DNA from 2 places in the Peribacillus sp. S4 genome. Region 1 is predicted to be linked to the other one. Evidence: riboswitches for the same ligand, from Rfam matches in the RefSeq annotation. Region 1 holds a riboswitch; the other holds the start of a gene.
What was found. Region 1 has a riboswitch for thiamine pyrophosphate ahead of ACJ9PY_RS19475 (ABC transporter substrate-binding protein). Riboswitches for the same ligand answer to the same signal wherever they lie in the genome.
Positions count from the first base shown of each region.

Region 1 (7,811 bases):
AGGACCGGGAAATGGCCTTTCGCGCCAACTTGCTCGTCCATCACGAAGCGTTAGAAGAAATGCTGGCAGCAGGCGGCGGCTATCAGAAAGGTACGCGATATATCAAATTCGACAGCATGAAGATCTTTACCGACGGCTCCTTAGGCGGACGCACAGCCCTGTTGAGCGAACCTTATGTAGATCAAAAGAATACGAATGGAGTCGCGATATTCACTGAAAACGAGCTTCAGGAATGGGTGAAAAAAGCAAGGGCTGCCGGAATGCCGATTGCTGTCCATGCGATTGGCGATCTCGCTTTTGAATACGTATTGAATGCAATTGAAGCCCTCCCCCCGAAAAAGGGACAGAGGGACCGGCTCATCCATGCGCAGATTGTACGGCCGGAGCTTTTGGAGCGGGCGGCAAAGCTGCCGGTAATCTTTGATATTCAACCGGGGTTCGTTCCGTCCGATTTTCCGTGGGTGGAAGAAAAGGTACCAGCCGATCTATTGGAATCCTCCTATGCCTGGAGAACCTATTTGAACTTGGGCATCATTTGTGCGGGAGGGTCGGATGCACCCATTGAACCATTAAATCCGATTTTGGGCATTCATGCCGCTGTCACAAGGATGAAAATCAACAGTGAGGACCGTACCGTATATGGTTTGTCTGAAAGGCTTTCCGTTTTCGAGGCTTTCGCATTGTATACCAAAGGGAGTGCTGCAGCAATCGGCCAGGAAAAACGCCGCGGTGTGATCAATAAAGGGTACGATGCCGATTTTACCGTGTTTAATCTGGATGTCTTTGCTGTTGCACCGGATGATCTCCTGAAAGCTGAGGCGGTCATGACGGTCATCGATGACAAAATCATGTATGATAAAAATTAACAGTTGCAAAAAAAGAAATGGAAATACAAAATTGTTAGATGGAATTAGATAAAGGAATGTAAATGGAAAGAAGGCTTGTTATGAAAGTGGATCAACAAAAAGAAGGGGCGATTTATGCAGCCCTTTCTTACATGATGTGGGGAGTTGTGCCGGTTTACTGGAAGTTCCTTCAGGGAGTCGGTGCAATAGAAATTTTAGCTCAGAGGGTATTATGGTCTTTCGTGTTCATGCTGGTTTTATTGATGTTCATGAAAAAATGGCAGGCGTTTCTAGATTATGTCAAAAACATAATGGGCAATCCGAAACTCTTTACGGCATTACTAACGGCGTCACTGCTTGTTACAGCTAATTGGGGAGTGTTCATATGGGCCGTTAACTCAGGACGAATCCTCGACACGAGCCTTGGATATTATATCAATCCGCTCGTCAGTGTACTATTGGGAGTGATAGTCTTAAAAGAAAAATTGAGCGGGGCCCAAATCATTTCATTCCTGCTTGCAGGAATCGGAGTCTTGATACTTGGCATTCATTTCGGCACGATCCCGTGGATCTCTCTTGTTTTGGCCATGACCTTTGGATTATACGGTCTGGCAAAAAAAATGATCAAGGCCGAATCGGCAATCGGGCTGACGCTCGAAACGATGATGGTAACGCCTCTGGCCCTAGGTTACCTGATTTACTTGATGAACAGGTCGGAAATGCAATTCTTTACAGACGGGAGCACAAGCTTGCTGTTGGTGGGCGGCGGGATTGCCACGGCATTGCCTCTTTTATATTTTGCAAAAGGGGCCGAGAAGATCCCGTTATCGATGCTTGGCATTTTTCAGTATATCGCTCCGACCTTATCTTTATTGATCGGGGTATTCGTCTATCATGAAAGTTTCACCAAAGCACATCTTTTAGCCTTTTTGTTCATATGGTCAGCCTTGGCTGTTTATACACTATCCATAACGAAATGGGGGCAGGCAAGTGCCCGCAGGTTCAAAGGCAAAGGGAATATTGGTGCTTGAATAGAAAAAAATGCTTGGGGAATTTTCTGCCCAAGCATTTTTTTATGTCGACATTCAATAAAACGGATTTATGGCATAGGCGAAATGCCAGGGTCATGAAAGGTATATCTTCGAACCTATTTCAGAAACAATACAATTGGAAAGGCTGGCAGGACTGTTATCGGGCTTGGCACGGGGGTTATTTAGTTGGAATTGTCTATAGAAGGAACTATCCAGGGAAATGATATGCGTTGTCAGAAATGCTGATATGGTGGCGAATGGCTTTCTATTGCTATTTAATTCATCGATGATTCCCTGTGCAGTGGTAATCCCGATCCCGTGGCCATAAAAGAGGTTATTCCCTAATAATATGGCATTTTCACCTTGCCATTCAGGGGTTGCCAAGTCGTGATCAGGGTTTTTGAAGTAAACGCAATCACCTGGTAAATAATCCCTTCCTTGATGAATAATGAGAGCCATATTCTGTGGAGGGCGAAAGTCATATAAAAATAGGTCTGAAAAAAGATGGTCGAAATTCCTAGGGCCGATCAAATCCAAAATCGCCTTTAAAAAAGTGACGACCATTGCTGTACCGCATTCGAAGGCATAAAGCCCTCCATTCATGAAAATGTCAACGAGCGCAGCATGAGGGAGAATCCCTGGCTGGAGGGTAAAGGTGCCATCCTTTGAAAGGTGCCAATAACGTTGATTGGATTGAGACTCCTCAAGTGTGGAAAAATCCGGACCGCTTTTATCCAACGCAATAGCTGCCTCTATGACTCGGTTCCTCAGCTGTATCTCGAAATTAAAATCCCCAAAGTTCCGGTATTCAAAAACGTTAGAATCTTCCGCCAAGCATTGAAGAGTTTCAAGCGATTTGGCAGAGGCTGTACCTGGTTGGATTTGACTGACATCTAACCATTTGTGATTAATCTTTATCATGACATATCCACCTTTTGCTTATGAAATTAAGGGTTTAATAAAACAAGTAAACAAAAATGTCTACATGTAATGCTCATTATATGAATGCTTGAAAAGAAATGACTATTTGCAAGTATCCTGAAGTGCCAGGAATACATTTCCAATTAGAGAGAAGAAGCAAATTAGTATTCCTTTTTCCCTATGAATTGATATAATGAGAGAGAAAAGTTCATATGTGCGAGAAATGTAGGGGGGCCAGTACTGCTGGCTGAGATTGCATCCATTAGATGCTGACTCTTTGAACCTGATCTGGGTGATGCCAGCGGAGGGAACATATTATGACTGATTTTCTGTTTTGTATGTTAACGTCCGAATTCATCTTCGGGCGTTTTTTGCTTTTTTATCCAGTATTTGAATAGCCCTGGAGCCCTATTATGGTTCCGGCATATGAATCTTATAAGATGTGTAGGAGGATAATGACTTGAATAAATTCTTACCACTGTTAACTTCGTTCTTCCTTTTAGCTGGATGCGGAGCAGGCGGAACTAATGAAAAAGAAGAAGCATCTAAAAATGAAAAATTAAAGAAGGTATCGGTCGTGCTCGATTGGACACCGAATACAAACCATACAGGATTGTATGTAGCCAAGGAAAAAGGTTATTTTAAAGAACAAGGTCTTGATGTGGAAATTATCATGCCAGGTGAAGCTGGAGCTGATAAGCTTGTCGCTTCAGGGAAATCTGAATTTGGCGTGAGCTATCAAGAGGGCATAACGCAGGCCCGCGTACAGGGTGTGCCGATTGTTTCGGTAGCTGCCGTCATCCAGCATAATACTTCGGGATTCGCTTCCCCTGAGGCTAAGGACATTACGACTCCCAAGGATTTTGAAGGGAAAACGTATGGTGGCTGGGGATCTCCGGTTGAAAAGGCCATTATTGATTCACTCATGAAAAAGGAAAATGCGGATGTAAATAAAGTGGACATAGTCAATACAGGAGACATGGATTTTTTCACTTCGGTTAAAAGGGATATAGATTTTGCCTGGATTTATTATGGTTGGACAGGCATTGAGGCTGAGTTGCGAAATGAAAAGCTTAATATGGTGTACTTAACCGAATACTCTGATAAGCTTGATTACTATACGCCTGTTTTGACTACAAATGAAAAGATGATAAAAGAAGATCCCAAGACTGTTAAAGCATTCGTCCATGCAGCTTCGAAAGGGTACCGGTATGCGATTAAGAATCCTGATGATGCAGCAGATATGTTAATTGAGTCTGCACCGGATCTTGATCCAAAACTAGTGAAGAAAAGCCAGGAGTGGCTTGCAGCCAAGTATCAGGATGATGCTCCGCGATGGGGTGAACAAAAGCTTAAAATTTGGAAGAATTACAGTGAGTGGATGACTGAAAATAAGCTTCTTGAAGGTGATTTCGATCCTGAAAAGGCATTTACCAATGAATTTTTACCAAAATAGGAGGAAATACAATGGCCAATTCATTAATTAGTATACAAATTATTCCTAAAGGGGAAAATGTCATCCCTATGGTCGATGAAGCAATCAAGATCATTGAAGAATCAGGTGTCAAGTATGAGGTTCACCCGCTTGAAACGACAATGGAGGGGGAGCTTTCCGAGCTTTTTGCCGTGATAGAAAAAATGAATGTAAGAATGATTGAAATAGGATCGCCGAATGTCATTTCCCAAGTGAAAATATTATATCAGCCAAGCGGGATTACGATGGATACGTTAACGGAGAAATATCGGGCATGATCGGAAGGGGAATTTGGAAGAAGGGGGCTCCCTTCTTTCTTTTATTATTGTTGCTGATAGTATGGGAGTCAGTGACAGTCTTATTGAAAGTTGAAGAATGGCTGCTTCCCGCTCCATCGGCCATTTTCATTGAAGGAATTGAGTCGTCCCGCAATCTTTACGGACACCTTATATCCACAACCGAGCTTGCGTTGTCAGGTTTTTTTATTGGAAGCTGCATCGGCTTATTGATCGCGGCAATCCTGCACCTATTTCCAGGTGTGAAGGAAGCGGTTTATCCTCTGCTCATACTATCACAAAATATACCTATCATTGTTTTGGCGCCGCTTTTGGTGATCTGGTTTGGCTTTGGCATGCTGCCTAAGTTAATCGTGATTTCACTTGTATGTTTTTTTCCGGTTGCGGTCGCATCATTGGACGGTTTTCGCCAGACACCATACGAGCTTAAGCATTATTTCAAGATGATGGGAGCGGGGAAAAACCAGTTATTTTGGAAGCTGGAACTTCCTCACTCGATCCCGTTCATTTTCTCCGGCCTGAAAATTTCGGCTACCTATAGTGTAATGGGTGCGGTTATTTCGGAATGGCTTGGGGCAAAATCGGGGATTGGTGTTTATATGACTCTCGCTTCTTCAGCGTTCAGGACAGATCGGGTGTTTGTAGCCATTTTCATCATTATGGGAATGAGCCTGATTTTTTTTGGAATCATCACTTTCCTGGAGAAATACTTGGTTTCTTGGAAGAGAAAGGAGGGCGAAAAGGGTGAAGCTGGAAATTAAAGACGTATCCTATTCTTTCGATGGTAAGCAGAATATATTGGAGAATATGAATTTCCAAGTGAATGATGGGGAATTCGTTACGATCCTTGGGCCATCGGGAAGCGGTAAAAGTACATTGTTCCACTTGATCGGCGGGATTTTGAAGCCTGATCATGGCATCATTTCATTGGATGGTAAAAAGATAAATGGCTTAAAGGGACATATCAGCTATATGCCTCAGCAGCCTTCCCTTTTACCTTGGAGAACGGTATTGGAAAATGTTTTGCTTGGAAGTGAACTTGCTGGGACCAGAGATAAAGAAAAGGCAAAAAACCTTTTGATGAAAGCTGGTTTAGAAGAATACGATAAAGCATATCCCCATGAATTATCTGGAGGCATGAAGCAAAGGGCGGCATTCATTCGGAGTATCTTAAGTCCACAGGACTTGATGTGCCTGGACGAACCCTTTTCTGCCTTGGATGAACTGACTAGATTGCAAATGCAACAATGGCTGTTGTCTGTTTGGGAAGAAAATCGGAGGTCGGTGCTTTTTGTCACTCACAGCATAGATGAAGCGGTTTTCCTATCAGATAGAATTTATGTGTTATCAGCAAAACCGGCTGCTGTCATCAAAGAAGTGAAAGTTCCATTTTCAAGGCCAAGAAGAGAAGAACAGCTTCTTAGTGATGAATTTATTCATTTGAAGAGAGAATTATATGCAGCACTCAAGCCAACTTTCACTACTTAAGTAAGGAGGCGATACCATTTGAGAATCATCGACAGCCATATCCATTTGGATAAGTATGATATTGTTAAGCGGAAGCAAATCCAAAAAGACATGGAAAAGGTTCAGTTGGAATCCTTGCTGACTGTTTCCATGAATTTGGCTTCTTCGATTAACAATTATCAGCTTTCACTTAAAGATTCACGAATTAAGCCTGCCTTTGGTTTTCATCCAGAGCAGCCCCTCCCGAGTGATGAAGAAGTGTATGAATTATTGAGCTGGATACGGGAACATCGTCACGATATGGTTGCCATAGGCGAGGTTGGGCTGCCCTATTACTTAAGGCAGGAAAACCCCAATATTGATAACACAGCATATATAGTGATACTGGAGAGGTTCCTGACCTTAGCTAAAGAGATTGAAAAGCCGGTTATCCTTCATGCCGTCCATGACGATGCACCTATCGTTTGTGACCTTTTGGATAAGCATCAAATTACAAGGGCACACTTTCATTGGTTTAAAGGCGATATCCGGACAGTTGAAAGAATGGCCGAAAAGGGCTACCGCATTTCGATTACACCTGATGTTTGTTATGAGAGGGAAATACAGGAATTAGTTTCGGCCTATCCACTTAAGCTGATGATGATAGAAACGGATGGACCATGGCCGTTTGAAGGGGTTTTCAATGGGGAATGGACCCATCCCGGCATGATGCATGAAAGTGTGCGTCAAATTGCTTCGATTAAAGGATTGCCGATTGAGGATGTCTATGAAGCCCTTTATCAAAATACGAAAGATTTTTATCATATATAAAGGTACCGGTTATTATATCCGGTACCTTTTTTCGTTTGGCTCTTTTCGTAAAGATTGTTGTTTTTAAAACGAAACTATTTAAGGTTGATTGGAGAGGAAGTGCGAGACTCCTGCGGGAGCAGCGGGACAGGTGAGACCCCACAGGCGTTTACGCCGAGGAGGCTCACCGCCCGCACCAAGGAAAGCGAGCCTCTGGAGGGGAAATCAACCACAACTCACTACCTGGTAAATAGCAACAAATTATGTGAAAACAGCCTTTCGTTTAAAGAAAGGTCCTTTTAACCTTTTCCCAAAAGGAATTGTCTTTTAGCTTAACGGTCTTGATGACCTTACCGCTTAACCGGACCTTTACCTTTTCGACATGATTGATGCTTAACGCTTCATTGTCCATTCCGACGATCGGATAGCTTGGTCCGTTTTGTTCAAGGTGGACGGTCAACGTCTTAGCACCGCTTAAGATGAATGAGGAGCCTAGGGTCCGATAGGTATTATTATTGACGGAAGCAAGCTCGCTCACTTGGAAGCAAGGGAGAAGGGGATCGACAACGGCCCCATTGACCGATTTATTATAGGCGGTGCTTCCGGTCGGAGTCGCAATGATGATCCCGTCCCCGCGAAAAGTTTCAAAATGGAGTTGATCAATGAAAATATCCATGATGAACGTTTTGGTGATCGAAGAGCGGATACTGAGTTCATTAAGGGCATAGAAGGAGGGCTGATCGTCCAATTGGATAGAGATGGTTGGATATTTACGCACCTCGATTTGCTCCCTTGTCATGGCTTCAATCATTTTATCACTGTCTTCCAAGTGGAAATCGCAATACATATTCAAGTTACCTGTCGTGGAAATGCCCGCATATAAACAGTCATCCCTGAACCCGGTTTTACGGGCTGCCTGCAGGAATGTGCCGTCATCACCGATGCTTACGATGATGTTCGCTTTTGTGAAATCCTGGATGACTTCATA
Region 1 is NZ_CP175708.1:4,100,798-4,108,608, reverse strand. It holds gene ACJ9PY_RS19490 (amidohydrolase) at 1-866, shown strand, start outside; gene rarD (EamA family transporter RarD) at 947-1,876, shown strand; gene ACJ9PY_RS19480 (protein-glutamine gamma-glutamyltransferase) at 1,970-2,797, opposite strand; TPP riboswitch at 3,015-3,124, shown strand; gene ACJ9PY_RS19475 (ABC transporter substrate-binding protein) at 3,258-4,253, shown strand; gene ACJ9PY_RS19470 (MTH1187 family thiamine-binding protein) at 4,265-4,549, shown strand; gene ACJ9PY_RS19465 (ABC transporter permease) at 4,546-5,328, shown strand; gene ACJ9PY_RS19460 (ABC transporter ATP-binding protein) at 5,318-6,055, shown strand; gene ACJ9PY_RS19455 (TatD family hydrolase) at 6,074-6,844, shown strand; gene ACJ9PY_RS19450 (NAD kinase) at 7,107-7,811, opposite strand, start outside.

Region 2 (7,811 bases), 2.7 Mb from region 1:
TGAATAAATGATAGTTAGGAGTTTAAATCATGGAAGAACACATAGAGTTTAGAGAGGCAGAACTATCTGATCTACCCAGAATTGTTGAAATATATAATTCGACAATTGCTTCAAGGATGGTCACGGCAGATACGGAACCTGTATCCGTCCAATCGAGGGTTAAATGGTTTGAGGAACATCATTCAGAAAGTAGACCGCTATATATCATTACTATAGAAGGGAAAACCGCTGGATGGATGAGCTTTCAATCCTTTTATGGCCGACCGGCATATAATTCCACTGCCGAAATCAGCATTTACATTGATGATTATTTCCGGGGAAAAGGAATTGGACAAATTTCGATTCGAAAGGCAATTGAATTGAGTCCAAAATTAGGTGTTAAGACTTTATTGGGTTTCATTTTCGCCCATAATACACCAAGCCTTAAGCTTTTTTCTAAATTCGGGTTTGAAGAATGGGCACATTTACCTCAAGTTGCCGAGATGGATGGCATTGAGCGGGATTTGATCATTCTAGGTAAACGTGTCGATATTTAAATATAATTCTTTAGAGCTATTGCCTTGAGCAGTAGCTTTTTTAGATTAATACAGGTCGAATTGCTAATTTAAAAATACCTATATGCTTCTTGAAGGGAAAAATATTCAGAATCTCTTTTACTTGCTAACGCATTCAATAGCGTATCCAATTCTTGGCTGGCTTGTACAGTCAGCAGACTTGTTAAGCCGTAAATCGCTCCCAACTTTATCATTTCCTGTCTCTTCTCTTCTACTTTTTCTATAGTTACCTTACGGCAATGCATCATAGCCACCTCCCATTTATTCAATATTTTTACACTTTTATCATAATGAAATCACTAGTTAAAATCAACTATTTTCCAGAAATTAAATGTGTTATTTTATAGGTCAAATGTGACAAAACACCTATTTTGTTATTTAATTATGTATAATTTGTGTCGTTTTCTAATAAACGCAAAAAAAGCATCCACTAGTGTAGACTGCGAATGCTTACATCATATCCCTTATCCAAAAACCCAAATATTGTATTCCGATTACTATGTCATCCATTCAGAAGGTGACTCGTTATTAGGTCTATTTATAACAATCTTATATTCATCTTCAAGTACTTTTAATGGGGCATCATAAAGGTGCCTTTCATCAGAGGTTTTGTATACTCCATTGGCCAATAGCTCTTCAATGAGTTTTGCCTTCCTCTGTTCAATCCTCTTAAATAATTCTGCCATGTAAATGGCTCCTTTCCGTCCTAGTGCCTGATTCTAGTTAGCTAAACTTTATCAACTTGTTTGATTTCACCAAATTATATATACCTTTTCTAGTATGTCACTAAACGTTATTTCCCAAAAATAAAAGCCCCTTCTAATTTAAGAAGAGGCTGACAGTGTCCGTTCGGCTCTTCTTATCTTCCAAGCATATGCTTGTTGGATTTAGCACAGTTCCCTAAACGGGTCCGCTGCCGAGGTTTCTTAGGGCCAAGTCCCTCCACCTCTCTGGATAAGAATTCAATATATAATGATGTAGAAATGATTCTATCCTAATAATCTTCAAAAGTCAATTACCTGGTTCTCCCTTTTTTCCTGGACATAAAGTGATTCCTCTTTCAAATACGGGTTGCATTTTCTTGTCTTTCTGATATGATGTCAGTAATTACATACAATTCACACCACTAGGGGAGTCTTTTTTAAGACTGAGATGGAATTAGTTCCGGACCCTTTGAACCTGAACCGGCTCATACCGGCGGAGGGAAGTGGATGATATCGTCCATTTTACAGACTATATCCATCTACCCCGTTCCGTATTCAGGAACGGGGTTTTTTATTTAACAAAGGCAAAGGGAGCCATTCTATAGGAGGATGAACAATGGAGAATACAAAATTAGAAACATTCAGTGATAGACTGCATGCACGGGCAAAAGAGATTTGGAAAAGGAACCATTCACATCCCTTTGTCCAGGCAATTGGAAACGGCACACTTCCTGAAAAGAAATTTGCCTATTACCTGAAGCAGGACTATGTCTATCTCATGGATTATTCCAAGCTCTTTGCTTTAGGTGTCATCAAAGCCCATAACATCGAAACCATGGCAAAATTTGCGTGTATTTTAAATGAAACCCTTCAAGTGGAAATGGATATTCATCGGCATTATGCTTCCGAATTCGGGATCAGCTCCAAGGAATTGGAAAATACAGAACCTACTCCAACCACTCTAGCCTATACAGGTTACATGCTAAATGCAGCTCAGCATGGAACTTTGGCAGACTTGATCGCCTGTCTCCTTCCCTGCGCTTGGGATTATTATGAAATCGGTTTGCTATTAAAAGAACAAAATGGAGCAGCACTGGAAAACAATCGCTACGCAGATTGGATAAGGTCCTATTCATCTCCTGAATTCGGGGAAGCACACAAGTGGCTGATCGCTTTGTTGGAAGAATTGACGGAAGGCATGCCTGAAAAGGAACTTCTTAGATTAGAAAAGCACTTTTTGGTTACTTCCCGATATGAATATTTATTCTGGGACATGGTTCAAAATGAGCAGGATTGGCCTCTGTAGGTGGTTGACATGAGGATGAACCCTATCAAGAAACTGACATTGACTGCCATGATCACGGCTTTAACGACGCTTACCAGTTCATTTATTTTCATCCCTGCAGGATTTGCAAAAATCTTTCCTATTCAACATCTGGCAAATGTCCTGACGGCGGTTCTATTGGGGCCTGCATATGCGGTGACACAAGCTTTTTTAGTTTCCATCATTAGAAACATGTCTGGTACCGGTTCAATTTTCGCCTTTCCCGGCAGCATGATTGGTGCACTTTTGGCCGCCATCCTTTACCGAAAAACACAAAGCTTAAAATTCGCCTGTTTAGGGGAAGTGATCGGGACCGGCTTTCTCGGTTCCCTGGCCTGTTATCCGCTTGCCACCCTCCTATTGGGAGAAAAAGCTGCTCTTTTTGGTTTTTTACCGGCTTTTATGTTCAGTTCATTCGCAGGGGCGATTTTAGCTTTCATATTACTTAAAATACTGCTAAAAAATAATTATATGAAGGGGTTTTTTTATGAAAACAGCATTAACGATCGCAGGCTCTGATTCAGGGGGCGGTGCTGGAATACAAGCGGATTTAAAAACGTTTTCTGCACATGGTGTATTTGGAATGTCTGCCATCACAGCCGTAACTGCCCAAAACACAATGGAAGTCCGTTCTGTACAGCCCATTGAAACAGCTATCATATCGGATCAAATTGCAGCTATCTTTGAAGATATTCCTGTCGATGCAGTAAAAATAGGCATGCTTGGATCAAAAGAAATCGTGGAAACGGTCGCTGCGTCCCTTAAAACCTTCATGCCTGCCATCGTTATCCTTGACCCTGTCATGATTTCCAAAAGCGGCCATCATTTGCTCGACGAAAAGGCCATCTCTGCCTTAAAAATGGAATTGCTTCCGCTTGCAAATCTTGTAACACCCAATGTACCAGAAGCGGAAGTACTTACTGGCTTCCCGATTCGGACGAAACAAGATTTCTACAGGGCATGCATTTCGATACAAGAAATGGGTTCCAAAGCCGTTTTACTTAAAGGCGGCCATGCAGCAGGAAATCCAAATGATCTTTTTTATGATGGGACTGACTTCCACTGGATCAAGGGAGAGCGCATTCATACAAAAAACACTCATGGTACGGGCTGTACCCTATCATCCGCCATTACATCTAACCTGGCAAATGGACTGCCATTGCAAGTGTCGATCGAACATGCCAAGACCTATATTTCCGAAGCGATACGCAATAGCTTTTCAATCGGTAAAGGTCATGGACCTGTCCATCATTTTCATTCATATTCAAAAAAAGAACGGAGTGACTTGTTATGAAGGTTTCTTCAGCCGATTTATTTATGAAGGTAAGAGAAAGGAAACCACTCGTTCACCAAATCACCAACTTTGTTACGGTCAATGACTGTGCAAATGCCACCCTTGCCATCGGAGGTTCACCAGTAATGACATCGAGCCCAAGAGAAGTGGCGGATATGGTCAAATTAGCAGATGCATTGGTCCTGAATTTCGGAACGATCGATGATAAAGCCTTGGAAGCAATGGAGATTGCCGGTAAAACGGCAAATGCCCTGGACATCCCGGTCATTTTGGACCCGGTGGGAGTTGGTGCCACCTCCTATCGTTCAGAGCAAGTCAAAGAGCTCCTAAGTAAGGTTACTTTCCAAATCATTCGCGGAAATGCGAGTGAAATCCTGTCATTGATGGGTGGGGATACCGTTACACGCGGGGTGGATTCGGGGGAACTTGCGATTAGCAATGCAGAGCTGGCTGCACGAGCGGCAAATGAACTGAATTGCATCATCGTGGTCAGCGGAGCTAAGGATGCGGTCAGCGATGGAAAGCATACGTCCATCATCGATAACGGGAACCTCCTTTTAACTAATGTTACAGGTACCGGTTGCATGTCCACTGCTCTTATCGGAACTTTTTCCGGAGTCACCGATGATTTCTATTCTGCCGCAATTGCCGGTATCTCAACAATGAGCATATCAGGGGAACTGGCAGCCTCAACCCTTCAAAAGGATGAAGGAGCAGGTACTTTCCGTGTGCGATTAATCGATGCCATATCAAGAATGGATAAGGAAATCTGGATGCATGAGGTGAAAATAAGTGAAGAAGTCCCAAATTGATTTAAGCCTGTATTTAGTTACGGAAGAGTCCATAGCAATAGAAGAATTGACCAAAATCATTGCACAATCGGTTTCAGGAGGAGTCTCGATCGTACAACTTAGAGAGAAAAACAATTCCTCCCTCTCCTTTTATGAAAAAGCATCTGCATTAAAACAGTTATTGAATGAGCTTTCCATTCCCCTTATCATCAATGACCGGGTGGATATAGCACTTGCGGTTGGAGCGGACGGAATTCATATTGGGCAAGATGACCTTCCACTGCCTGTCGTCAAAAAAATGGTTCCTGTAGATATGATTGTCGGTGTATCTGTCTCCACTCTTGAAGAAGCTCTCGAAGCCGAACGAAATGGAGCGGATTATATCGGAGTCGGTTCCGTTTTCCCCACCAAGACCAAACAAGATGCAACCTTAATGGCACTTGAGGATCTGGGGGAAATTTGCCGCGGCGTATCCATTCCCGCAGTAGCCATCGGGGGTATCACTGCCGATAACATTTCCGCTCTTTCTGATAGCGGACTATCAGGTACCGCAGTCGTATCGGCCATCATGAATGCAGATAATCCGAAGACTGCCTCCGAATCCCTTTTAAAAATAATAAAAGACTTTAAATAACAAAAGGATGGGGACTGCATGCAGTCCACATCCTTTGTTTATGTCAAAACGGTATTCTTTGTTTCCTTCCCAAAAGCCACGGCAACTGCCCCGACTAAAATAGCAATTGTAAAAATGGTGAAAATCGAAGAAATCGGGGTGTCTGCGGCAACTAAATACCCTACAAGCAAAGGTCCCAGAACACCGCCAATCCTCCCGATCCCTGCAGCTAACCCAGCCCCTGTACCGCGAACTGATGTTGGATACTGTTCAGGTGTATACGCATAAAGTGCCCCCCATGCCCCTAGGTTGAAGAAAGAGAGGAACATTCCGGAAGCTATCAGCAGTGCCAGCCCCTCTGCCGATCCAAAGAAAAAGGCACTGACGGCCGTTCCAATTAAGTATGTGATCAAAACGAATTTACGTCCCATCTTCTCTATCAGCCATGCAGCTGAAAAATAACCCGGAAGCTGTGCAAGCGTCATGATCAAAACATATTCAAAGCTTTGAATCATGCTGAAGCCTTTAAGGACCATCACACTTGGCAGCCATAAAAACATCCCATAATAGGAAAAGACCACGCAAAACCATAGAATCCACAATACAAGGGTCTGACGGGAGTAATCCTTTTTCCAGACACTTTTCATATTGCTTAATACAGATGGTCTTTGCTTTTTTTCAAGTTCCGTATACTTTGGTGAATCCGGCAGTTTCAAGCGTAGATACAGCGCATATAAAGCTGGAGCTGCGCTCAATAATAATGCAACCCGCCAACCATAAGCCGGTATGATGAAATAGGATATGAGTGCTGCCAAAATCCAGCCAACCGCCCAAAAGCTTTCAAGAAGGACGACAACCCTTCCCCTTTTACTCGCTTCAACACTTTCAGAGACCAATGTCGAGGCAACCGGAAGTTCTCCCCCAAGTCCCATTCCAATCAAAAAACGCAATATCAAGAACAGGCTGAGTGTACTGACTGCTGCAGACAGGCCACTTGCGATCGAAAACAATAATAAAGTAATGATAAAGACATTCTTTCGTCCGACCCTGTCGGCCATCGCACCAAAGAATACGGCGCCAACAGCCATTCCTATGGAGTTTATGCTCCCAATCCAGCCAACCTGCTCACTGGTTAAGTTCCAATCCTGCTTTAATGCAACAATGATGAAAGAAAGCATACCGACATCAAGTGCATCGAACATCCATCCAAGACCCGCAACACCAAGTAACTTACGCTGCGATATCATTTTCGCATTATTTCCCATATATTCCTCCTGAAGAACTTTAGACCTTCTTGTTATTTTATCCTTTTTCATTTTAACTATTAACTTTCATTTTTGCTATAGTAATTACACATGTCTTGACAAAATAATACTACATTTTTTTAATAGATGAAGAAATCTTGGATATTCTGTCGAATGTTATAGATTGAATATTCCCTTTTTTTCATTTATCATAAAAATTGGCAATCATAGCGTTAACAATAAGTCATCATGTTTTGCCCAAGATAAACATTTTATTCAGGAGGGTAATTAATGACAAATCTAACGTTAGAAGTAAGTGGAAAGCTGCAAAAATTTTTAACAGGACCAAAAAAGCTCTATATTAATGGTCAGTTTGTAGAAAGTGCTTCAAAAAAAACCTTCTCCACTCCTAATCCTGCTACAGGACAAAAACTTGCCGATGTTTATGAAGCTGATAAAGAAGATATCGACTTAGCCGTCAAAGCTGCACGCAAAGCATTCGATGAAGGTCCTTGGTCAAGAATGAGCGCAGCTGCACGCAGTAGACTGATGTATAAACTAGCCGATTTAATGGAAGAAAATAAAACTGAACTTGCTCAATTGGAAACGTTGGATAATGGGAAACCAATCAGTGAAACTACAAATGCCGACATTCCTTTAGCAATTGAACATATGAGATATTTTGCTGGCTGGTCCACCAAGATTGTTGGACAGACCATCCCGGTAAGCGGAAATTACTTTAACTACACGAAACACGAGGCTGTTGGTGTTGTCGGCCAAATCATCCCATGGAACTTTCCGCTTCTTATGGCGATGTGGAAACTGGGAGCGGCACTTGCTACAGGTTGTACGGTCATATTAAAGCCCGCTGAGCAAACACCGCTTTCCGCTCTTTACCTGGCTGAATTATTGGCTGAAGCCGGTTTTCCTGATGGGGTCGTCAATATCGTTCCCGGTTTTGGTGAAACGGCTGGACAAGCGCTTGTCGACCACCCGCAAGTAAATAAAATCGCATTTACCGGCTCGACCGAAGTTGGAAAATTGATCATGCGTTCCGCTTCATATTCATTGAAACGGGTCACATTGGAACTTGGAGGGAAATCGCCAAACATCATCCTGCCTGATGCGGATTTCTCAAAAGCCATCCCTGGAGCTTTGAATGGGGTCATGTTTAACCAAGGCCAGGTATGCTGTGCCGGTTCAAGGGTTTATATCCAAAAGAAACATTATGATAATGTTGTTGCCGATATGGCTAGCCATGCAAAAAACATCAAACAAGGGATAGGC
Region 2 is NZ_CP175708.1:1,417,633-1,425,443, reverse strand. It holds gene ACJ9PY_RS06880 (GNAT family N-acetyltransferase) at 30-536, shown strand; gene ACJ9PY_RS06875 (aspartyl-phosphate phosphatase Spo0E family protein) at 605-802, opposite strand; gene ACJ9PY_RS06870 (Fur-regulated basic protein FbpA) at 1,052-1,240, opposite strand; SAM riboswitch class I at 1,411-1,515, opposite strand; TPP riboswitch at 1,673-1,777, shown strand; gene tenA (thiaminase II) at 1,875-2,564, shown strand; gene thiW (energy coupling factor transporter S component ThiW) at 2,580-3,101, shown strand; gene thiD (bifunctional hydroxymethylpyrimidine kinase/phosphomethylpyrimidine kinase) at 3,070-3,876, shown strand; gene thiM (hydroxyethylthiazole kinase) at 3,873-4,688, shown strand; gene thiE (thiamine phosphate synthase) at 4,669-5,301, shown strand; gene ACJ9PY_RS06840 (MFS transporter) at 5,340-6,545, opposite strand; gene ACJ9PY_RS06835 (aldehyde dehydrogenase family protein) at 6,816-7,811, shown strand, end outside.
Region 2: it holds a riboswitch for thiamine pyrophosphate, as region 1 does, so the genes downstream of both, tenA (thiaminase II) here and ACJ9PY_RS19475 (ABC transporter substrate-binding protein) in region 1, are expected to answer to the same signal.